Regions from separate parts of the Ancylobacter sp. SL191 genome, predicted to be linked through region 3. Evidence: predicted binding sites of a transcription regulator. Region 3 holds the regulator's gene; each other region holds the start of a gene.
What was found. The regulator LexA, encoded in region 3, represses DNA repair genes until DNA is damaged. The targets are predictions, from matches to a motif close to TGTTCNNNNTGTGTTCNG.
Positions count from the first base shown of each region.

Region 1: a site for LexA is predicted at 1,568-1,585, ahead of OU996_RS07450 (ATP-dependent helicase). Genes of this name have one in related genera too.
Region 2: a site for LexA is predicted at 1,519-1,536, ahead of OU996_RS12215 (putative DNA modification/repair radical SAM protein). Genes of this name have one in related genera too.

Region 1 is NZ_CP113056.1:1,651,939-1,655,145, reverse strand. It holds gene OU996_RS07450 (ATP-dependent helicase) at 1-1,520, opposite strand, end outside; gene OU996_RS07445 (substrate-binding periplasmic protein) at 1,660-2,523, opposite strand; gene OU996_RS07440 (LysE family translocator) at 2,664-3,207, shown strand, end outside.
Region 2 is NZ_CP113056.1:2,675,829-2,679,035, reverse strand. It holds gene carA (glutamine-hydrolyzing carbamoyl-phosphate synthase small subunit) at 245-1,450, shown strand; gene OU996_RS12215 (putative DNA modification/repair radical SAM protein) at 1,553-2,767, shown strand; gene OU996_RS12210 (UdgX family uracil-DNA binding protein) at 2,785-3,207, shown strand, end outside.
Region 3 is NZ_CP113056.1:3,151,111-3,154,317, forward strand. It holds gene OU996_RS14275 (ComEC/Rec2 family competence protein) at 1-1,620, shown strand, start outside; gene lexA (transcriptional repressor LexA) at 1,682-2,383, opposite strand; gene atzF (allophanate hydrolase) at 2,596-3,207, shown strand, end outside.

The sequences.
Region 1 (3,207 bases), 1.5 Mb from region 3:
AGGGTGAGCCGCACCTTGGGCTTCAGCTCCTCGTTGCCGACAAGCTCGCGCGCCGCCTCGATCAGCGGCAATTGCGCGGCACGGGCATGGTCGTGGATCTGCCGCAGTGCCGCGTCGCCAAGGCCGCGCTTGGGCACATTGACGATGCGCTCGAAGGCAAGGTCGTCGGAGGGCGAGACGATGACGCGCAGATAGGCCAGCGCGTCGCGGATTTCCGCCCGCTCATAAAAGCGCGGGCCGCCAAGGACGCGGTAATTCAGCCCCAGCGTGACGAAACGGTCTTCAAATTCGCGCATCTGGAACGAGGCGCGCACGAGAATGGCGACCTGATTGAGCGGATGGGCCTGGCGCTGAAGCTGCTCGATTTCCTCGCCAATGGCGCGGGCCTCTTCCTGGCTGTCCCAGGCGCCGGTCACCGTCACCTTCTCGCCGGACTGGCCCTCCGAGAACAACGTCTTGCCGAGCCGGCCCTCATTATGGGCGATGAGGTGGCCGGCGGCGCCGAGAATATGCCCGTCGGAGCGGTAATTGCGCTCCAGCCGCACCACGGTCGCGCCGGGAAAATCGCTCTCGAAGCGCAGGATGTTGTCCACCTCGGCACCGCGCCAGCCATAGATCGACTGGTCGTCATCGCCGACGCAGCACACATTGCGCGAGCCCTGCGCCAGCAGCCGCAGCCACAGATACTGGGCGACGTTGGTGTCCTGATACTCGTCGACCAGGATGTAGCGGAAACGCTTGTGGTACTCCGCCAGCACGTCCGGGTTCTCGCGCAGCAGGCGGATGCTCTCCAGCAGGAGATCGCCGAAATCGACGGCGTTCAGTGCCTTCAGTCGCGCCTGATAGGCGGCATAAAGCTTCTGCCCGCGCCCATTGGCGAAGGCCGCGCCCTCGCCGGCGGACACCTGATCGGGCGACAGGCCGCGATTCTTCCAGCCGTCGATGGTGTTGGCGAGCAGCCGCGCCGGCCAGCGCTTCTCGTCGATCGCCTCCGCCTGAAGCAGCTGCTTCAGCAGCCGGATCTGGTCGTCCGTGTCGAGAATGGTGAAGCCAGAGCGCAGCCCCACCAGTTCCGAATGGCGACGCAGCATGCGCACGCCGATGGAGTGGAAGGTGCCGAGCCACGGCATGCCCTCCACCTGCTCGCCGACCATGGCGCCGATGCGCTCCTTCATCTCGCGCGCGGCCTTGTTGGTGAAGGTCACGGCGAGAATCTGCGAGGGCCAGGCGCGGCCGAGCGAGAGAATGTGAGCGATGCGGGTGGTGAGCACGCGGGTCTTGCCGGTGCCGGCGCCGGCGAGCACGAGCACCGGGCCTTCGGTCGCCTCCACGGCGGCGCGCTGCTCGGGGTTCAGCCCGTCGAGATAGACGCCGCTGGCCGCCGGCCGGCCGGGACTGGCCAGCGCCGATGCCCGCGCGGCAATGCCGCCCGGCTTCGGCGCGGGAGCTTCCACACGCGCCGGCAGGTCGAAGGGAATATCGAACTCATCGTCCGGCGGCTGGTTCCGGGGATCGGCCAAGGGCCCGCTCGCAGTCATGGTTTTTGATTCTTGGGACAAAAGATTGGGAGAACAAAATGGCATCGCCATGCCCGTTTGGCGAGGGCAGCAACGAATCGGCGATTCTGCACCGCTTTTTCCACGCGCGGCGACAGCGCCCTCAGGGCCGGGGCAGAACCTGCGTGACCGGCGAGCCGGGCGCGGGCAGGCTGCCGAACCAGGTCTGGTGGATGCGCGCCAGCGTGCCGTCGGTCTTCAGCCGGGACACGATGGCGTTCACCGGCTCGGTGAGCGGCGAGCCCTTGGCGAGCATCAGGCCGTAGCTTTCCTCCGTGCCGAGCCGCGCCACCACGGCGAGATCGCTGCGCCCGAGCAGGCGGTAGAGCAGCGCCGGCATGTCGCCGATATGGGCATCGACCTCGCGGCGGCTGAGCGCGGCGAGCCCCTCATCCAGCGTGCGCACATGGTGGACGTCGCCGATGCGGTACTGCGCGCGGTGCGCGCTCACCCATTGGTCGCTGGTGGTCTGAGGGATGACGCTGACCCTCCGGTCCTTCAGGTCGCCCAGCGCGCGAACCGGCGAACGGCGCATCACCACCAGAGCCTGGGTGGTGCGGTAATAAGGCTGGGTGAAGTCGAAGCCTTTCAGGCGTTCGGGCGTGATGCTGAGCGAGGATATGGCGATATCGATCCGCCCCTCCTGCAGCGCCGTGAACAGCTCCGCGAAACGCAGGTCGGTGATCTCGACCGGTCGGCCGAGCTGGTCCCCGATGGCCCGCACGAGATCGGCCTCGAAGCCGATCACGTCGCCGGCGGCATTGTAGAACTCCCAGGGCATGTTGAGCAGCGTCGCCCCCACGCGCAGCGGCGGCGCGGTGTGCGCCTCGGCGCGCATCTCTGCCGGGGCGGTCGTCGGCACCTGCGCCTGGCTTGGGGCGAGACCCAGCGGGAGCAGCGACAGCCAAGCGAGCGCAAGCCCCAGTCCGCGCCACAGGGCCGGTCCGGAAATGCGCAGCGTCGCCACCGGCGGGATTACCCCATCGCCGGTATCCCCCTCTGCCGCCGCGACGATTGACGCCGCCCGTGTTGCCGCCGATGCTGATGCAAACCTTGCCATCCGTCCAGCGGCCCTCCCCCAGCGGTCGTCACCAAAGGTCTTACCCAATGTCCTATGGCCTTTACCTGATGACCGCGCTCGCGGGCGCCTTATACGTGCTTATGCCCGGGCCGGCTTTCCTCGCGCTGTTCTCGCTCGCCGCGGCGCATGGCCGCCCGGCGGGGGCGCGCTTCGTTGGCGGCCATCTGGTGGGCGACCTGTTCTGGTCGGCGCTCGCGCTCGCCGCCATCATCGGTGTTAACCAGCTCGGGCCGACCCTGTTCGACCTGCTCGGCATCGGCTGCGGGCTTTACCTCTGCTATCTCGGCATCAAGGCAATCCGCGCGCGGGACGGCGGCGACGGCGCGGTGGGCGCCCGCCGGCCGCTGATGACCGGCATCCTGTTCGGCCTCACCAACCCGAAGGCCTACCCGGTCTCGGTGTCGATGTTCACCGCCCTCACCGCCAGCTACGCCTCGGGCCTCACCTGGGACGCGGCGCCGCAATTGCTGGCGGCGGCGCTGGTGGGCTTCATCCTCGCCGACATCATCCTGATCTGGGCGGCGGGCCTTGCCCCGGTGCGCCGCATGTTCCAGCGCCACGGGCGGATCA
Region 2 (3,207 bases), 480 kb from region 3:
CCGCCTTGCTTCTGTTCGCGGGCCGGCGGCGCCGGAAGCTCTCCGCGCCGTCCCACACCCACGAAGCGATTGTTGATCCGCCCCGAAAATCGGTCTCGAAACCTTCGGGCCGCCGCATCTCGGGCGTTTGGCCGCGATTTCGCCGCAGCCATCCGCTTGACGAGGGACAGATGCGCAGCCTCAAGGCTGGCGTCCGGCGCGGCGACCGACTAATTAGGGCACACAACGACAGGGAACAAGATCAATGAGCGGTAGCGCTGAACAGCTCTCCGGCGGCGACGTGTGGGCCGAGCCCCTCCCGACCGCCCTCCTCGTGCTGGCCGACGGCACCGTCCTTGAAGGCTTCGGGCTGGGTGCCACCGGCCAGGCAGTCGGCGAGGTGTGCTTCAACACGGCGATGACGGGTTATCAGGAAGTGCTGACCGATCCGTCCTATGCCGGGCAGATCATCACCTTCACCTTCCCCCATATCGGCAATGTCGGCACCAATGAGGACGACATCGAGACGATCTCGATGGCCGGCGCCTCAGGCGTACGCGGCGTGGTGCTGCATTCGGCCATCACCGATCCCTCGAATTACCGCGCCACCCGCCATTTCGACCAGTGGCTGAAGGCGCGCGGCATCATCGCCATCTCCGGCATCGACACGCGCGCGCTCACCGCGCTGATCCGCGACAAGGGCATGCCCAATGCGATGATCGCCCATGCCGCCGACGGGAAGTTCGATGTCGAGGCGCTGAAGAAGGAAGCGGCCGCGTGGCCGGGCCTTGTCGGCATGGACCTCGTGCCGATGGTCACCAGCGCCCAGCGCTTCACCTGGGACGAGACCCCGTGGCAGTGGCCGCAGGGCTACGGCCAGCAGACCGCGCCGGTGCATCACGTCGTCGCCATCGACTACGGCATCAAGCGCAACATCCTGCGCCTGCTCGCCCGCGCCGGCTGCAAGGTGACCGTGCTGCCGGCGACCGCCACCTCCGAGGAGGTGCTGGCGCTGAACCCGGACGGCGTGTTCCTCTCCAACGGCCCAGGCGACCCGGCGGCAACCGGCGAATATGCCGTGCCGGTGATTCGCGACATCATCGACCGGGGCATCCCGACCTTCGGCATCTGCCTCGGCCACCAGATGCTCGGCCTGGCGGTGGGTGGGCGCACGATGAAGATGCATCAGGGCCATCACGGCGCGAACCACCCGGTGAAGGACATGACCACCGGCAAGGTCGAGATCACCTCGATGAATCACGGCTTCGCGGTCGACCGCGACAGCCTGCCGGCGACCGCGCGCGAGACCCATGTCTCGCTGTTCGATGGCTCCAATGCCGGCATCGAGCTGACCGACAAGCCGGTCTTCTCCGTGCAGTATCACCCCGAGGCGAGCCCCGGCCCGCAGGACAGCCACTATCTGTTCGACCGCTTCGTCGATCTGATCGCCAAGACCAAGAAGGTGGCCTGACCGACTGAATTTGCGTGCCCGGCCCCGCGGCCGGGCACCACACCCCGCGGGGGTTGACCGCCCATCAAGAGAACATAACATGAACGCGGAAGGAATTTCCGCGTGGATGATACTCTCAAGGCCAAGCTAGGCATCCTTGCCGACGCCGCGAAATATGACGCCTCCTGCGCCTCCTCCGGGGCACGGGGGCGCAAGGCTGCGAGGGACGGCATCGGCTCCACCACGGGCGCCGGCATCTGCCATTCCTACACGCCGGACGGGCGCTGCGTGGCGCTGCTGAAAATCCTGCTGACCAATTACTGCCTGTTCGACTGCGCCTATTGCATCAACCGGCGCTCCTCCAATGTGGAGCGGGCGCGGCTCTCGGTCGACGAGGTGGTGCGCATCACGCTCGGCTTCTACAAGCGCAACTATATCGAGGGGCTGTTCCTCTCCTCCGGCATCATCCGCTCGCCCGACTACACGATGGAGCAGATGATGCTGGTCGCGCGCACGCTGCGCCGCGACCACGGCTTCGCCGGTTACATCCACCTCAAGGCCATTCCCGAGGCGAGCCCCTGGCTGGTCGAGCAGGCCGGCCTGTGGGCCGACCGACTGTCGGTGAACATCGAGCTCGCCTCCGACATCAGTCTGAAATCGCTGGCGCCGGAGAAGGACGCGCCGGGCATCAAGGCGACGATGGGTCAGATGCAGGAGCGGATTGTCGAGGCCAAGGAGGAACGCCGCCGCTTCGCCCCGGCCGGACAGAGCACGCAGATGATCGTCGGCGCGGACGACACCACGGACGAGACGGTGCTGCGCACCAGCGCCGGGCTTTATGGCGGCTATGGCCTGCGGCGCGTCTATTACTCCGCCTTCAGCCCGATCCCCGAGGCGAGCCGCGTGCTGCCGGTGAAAGCCGCCCCGCTCCGGCGCGAGAACCGGCTGTACCAGGCGGACTGGCTGCTGCGCTATTACGGCTTCAGCGTCGACGAAATCGCCGCCGGCGGCAGCGCGGGGATGCTCGACCTCGACATCGATCCCAAGCTCGCCTGGGCGCTGAAGCACCGCGAACGCTTCCCGGTGGATGTCAACGCCGCCGATCGCGAACTCCTGCTGCGCGTGCCAGGCCTCGGCGCGCGGGCGGTCGACCGCATCCTGCGCGCCCGGCGCCAGACGCGGCTGACGCTGGATGATATCGGCCGGCTGAGCACGGGCGTGAAGCGGGCGCGCGCCTTCCTCATCACCGCCGACCATCACCCGCTGAAACTCACCGACCGGTCCGATCTGCGCGAACGCCTCGCCCCGCCGGCCCGTCAGCTCGAGCTGTTCGCGTGAACGCGCCCACCCGTGCCATGGAGGCCGTGAGCCTGGCCTATGGCGCCGACCGCGACGGCTTCCGCCGCGCCGTGCGTCGGCTGATTGCGGCGGGTGTGGCGCCGGAACATGTCGTCTGGCGGATGCGCGAGCCGGGCGAGCCCGAGGCCGAGAGCGCCTGTAGCGATCTGTTCGGCGCCCTCCCCGCCGGCCCGGCCGAGGCGGGCGAGGCCCCTGCCCTCGCGCTGCCGCGCGCCCTCGGCGAGTTGATCCCGCTGGTGCTCTGCCATCACGACCCCGACCGCTTCGCCCGGCTCTACACGCTGATCTGGCGGGTGCTGCATGGCGAGCGGCGGCTGATCGACAACCCGGCCGATCCGCTGGTGCATCGGCTCGCGCTGATGGCGAAGGCGGTGCGGCGCGACATTCACAAGATGCACGCCTTCGTGCGCTTCCGGGCG
Region 3 (3,207 bases):
CTGCGCACCCTGGCGGTCGCCGCCCTGCTGGTTCTGGCGCTTACCCCTTGGGCGGTGCTCGATCCCGGCGCGCAGATGTCCTTTGCCGCGACGCTGGCGCTGGTCGCCGCCTATGCGCGATGGGGGCGGCAGGTGGCGGAACTGCCGGGCGCGCGGCTTGGCTGGCTGCACCGGCCGGCGGTCTATATCGCCGCTCTGGTGCTGACATCGCTGGCGGCGGGCCTCGCGACCGCGCCCTTCGCCGCCTATCACTTCCAGCGACTCGCGCCGCTGAGCCTCATCGCCAATCTCGCGGCGATGCCGATCGCCTCCTTCATCATCATGCCGGCGGGGTTGGCGGGGGCGCTGCTCATTCCGTTCGGCTGGGACGCGCCGGCCTGGCATGTGATGGGCTGGGGCATCGGGCGGATGGTCGATATCTCCCGCGCCGTCGCCGCCGTGCCCGGTGCTGATCGCGGCCTGCCGGCGCTGCCGCTGGCGAGCCTCGTGCTGTTCGCGCTAGCGCTTACCGCCTTCTGCCTGCTGCGCAGTCGGCTGATGCTCGTCGCACCCGTGCTGGCGCTGGCCGGGCTCGCGCTGGCGCCGCTGCGCGACCGGCCGGACATACTGGTCGACCGCGAGGGGCGGACGGTGGCGGTGCGCCAGAGCGACGGGCGACTGGCGCTGATGGGCGACCGTGATCGCGGCCTTACCGGCCGCTTCGTCGTCGAGCAATGGCTCAGTGCCGAGGGCGAACGCGCGCGCCTCGAGGATCCGAGCCTGACGCAGGCGGCGCGCTGCGATCCGCTGGGCTGTACGCTGCGCCTGGCGGGCGGCGAGATCGTCGCCTTGTCGCGCCACCGCGCCTCATTGGAGGAGGACTGCCGGCGCGTGGGGCTGCTGATCACCACCGAGGCGCCGCCCCATGACTGCGCGGCGCAGGTGCTGCGCATCGATCCACGACGGCAGACCTCGGCGCTGGCGCTGTACCGCGATGAGGTCGGGCCGGAACCCGCGGCAATGGCCGGGCTCACCGGCCTTGCTGATGCCGAAGATGGTATCACTGACGATGAAGATGGTGGCCCGCGCGGGGGGGGCGGCGCTCCCGTTGAGGGACCGGCGGAGACGACGGCTCACATTCTGGCGCGCAGCATGGTCGAGCAGACGCAGCATCCTTCGCCGCAGAGCGCAGCGGAGAGCGGAGTGCGTGCCTCTGTCGACGCTCGCGCCAGAGGCACTCCTCAAGGGGGCGCCCCCGGCAGCGCGCCGGCGAGTGCCCCCACCGATGCGGCCAACCCTGCGCTGCCTGATGATCGCATATCCCGTCGCACGGAGGCGCCACTCCCGAACGTGAACGAGAGCGCCACGCCACTCTCCACCACTATGCCGCCTGACGACGTACTATCTGGAGCGATGGCGTCTTCAGCCGCGTCGCCGACCGCACCCGGCGCGATCGGTTCGCATCGGCCCCAGCCGTACGCGCCCGTTCTCCGGCCACCGTCACCTCTGGCGACGGCACCTGAACGGCCTACCGCACCACCACACGAACCGAGACCAAAGGTCCTCTGGCGGGTGATCGACTCCCGCCCACCGGATGGCGCCCGGCCGTGGCTGCCAGCGGCACTGCCTCCACGCCGGTGAGACGCGACGAGCCGGTCGATGCCGGTCCACGAGCCGCTCCCGGAAACGCGGCCGTTCCCGCTCAGTAGCGCCGGAACAGCGCGACGAGACGGCCCTGGATCTGCACCCGGTCGGGGCCGAAGATGCGGGTCTCATAAGCCGGATTGGCGGCCTCCAGCGCGATGGAGGCGCCTTTACGGCGCAGGCGTTTCAGCGTGGCGTCCTCATCATCGATCAGCGCCACCACGATATCGCCGGTGCTGGCGGTATCGGATTTGCGGATCAGCGCGAGATCACCGTCGAAGATGCCGGCCTCGATCATCGAATCACCGCGCACCTCAAGGGCGAAATGCTCGCCGCCCGAGAGCATTTCCGGCGGCATGTTGATCGTGCTGTCGGGCGACTGGATGGCGGAGATGGGTGAGCCGGCGGCGATGCGGCCGACAATGGGGATGGCCACCGGGCGCCGGGAATCCTCCTCCACAGCGGCAGAGGGAAGCTTCACCCGCCCAAGGCTGCCCTCGATGACATTCGGCGCAAAGGCGGCGCGCGCGGGGCGGGACTGCGCGTCTTCCGGCAGGCGGAGTACTTCGAGCGCGCGTGCCCGGTTGGGCAGGCGGCGGATGAAGCCGCGCTCTTCCAGCGCCGTGATCAGGCGGTGAATGCCCGATTTCGACCGCAGGTCCAGCGCCTCCTTCATTTCCTCGAAGGAGGGGGGCACGCCGTCCCTTTTCAGGCGTTCGTCGATGAAGAGCAGCAGCTCGTGCTGTTTGCGGGTGAGCATCGATCCCGATCCGTCTGTAGGGCGCCCGAGGGCCGTTAAGCGAAACAAATCACGAACAAACACTATCCGTTCTTTGTGTGTTCCACAACGGGGAATTCTCGCCCTGCCGCAACTCTGGCGCGCGACAGACAGGTCGGTTATCTGTATGCAATGGCCCAGATATTGCCTAATGCCTATGCATAGTCCTGCGTGCAGCACGAAAGGCGCGAGTCGTGATCGGAACCATAGCTGACATTGTCGCCGCCCACCGCGCGGGGCGGGCCCGGCCGGCGGAAACGGTGGCGCGGGCGCGGGCACTTATCGTGGCGCATGGCGATCCGGCGGTGTTCACGGCGCTGGTCGACGATGCCGGCATCACGACCCAGCTCGCGCGGCTGGAGGGCGCCGACCCCGCCCAGATGCCGCTCTACGGCGTGCCCTTCGCGGTGAAGGACAACATCGACGTCGCCGGCCTGCCGACCACCTGTGCCTGCCCGGACTATGCCTATCCAGCCACGCGCGACGCGGCGGCGGTGGCGCGGCTGCGCCGGGCGGGGGCGATCATCCTCGGCAAGACCAATCTCGACCAGTTCGCCACCGGGCTCAACGGCACGCGCTCACCCTATGGCACGCCGCGAAATCCCGTGCGCGATGATCTGGTGCCGGGCGGGTCGAGCTCCGGCTCGGCGGTTGCGGTCGCGGCGGGGCTCGTGGCCTTTGCGCTGGGGACGGACACGGCGGGGTCCGGCCGCGTGCCAGCGGGGCTGAACAATATTGTCGGTCTGAAGCCCAGTCTCGGCCTTGTCTCGACGCGCGGCGTCGTGCCCGCTTGCCGCTCGCTGGAC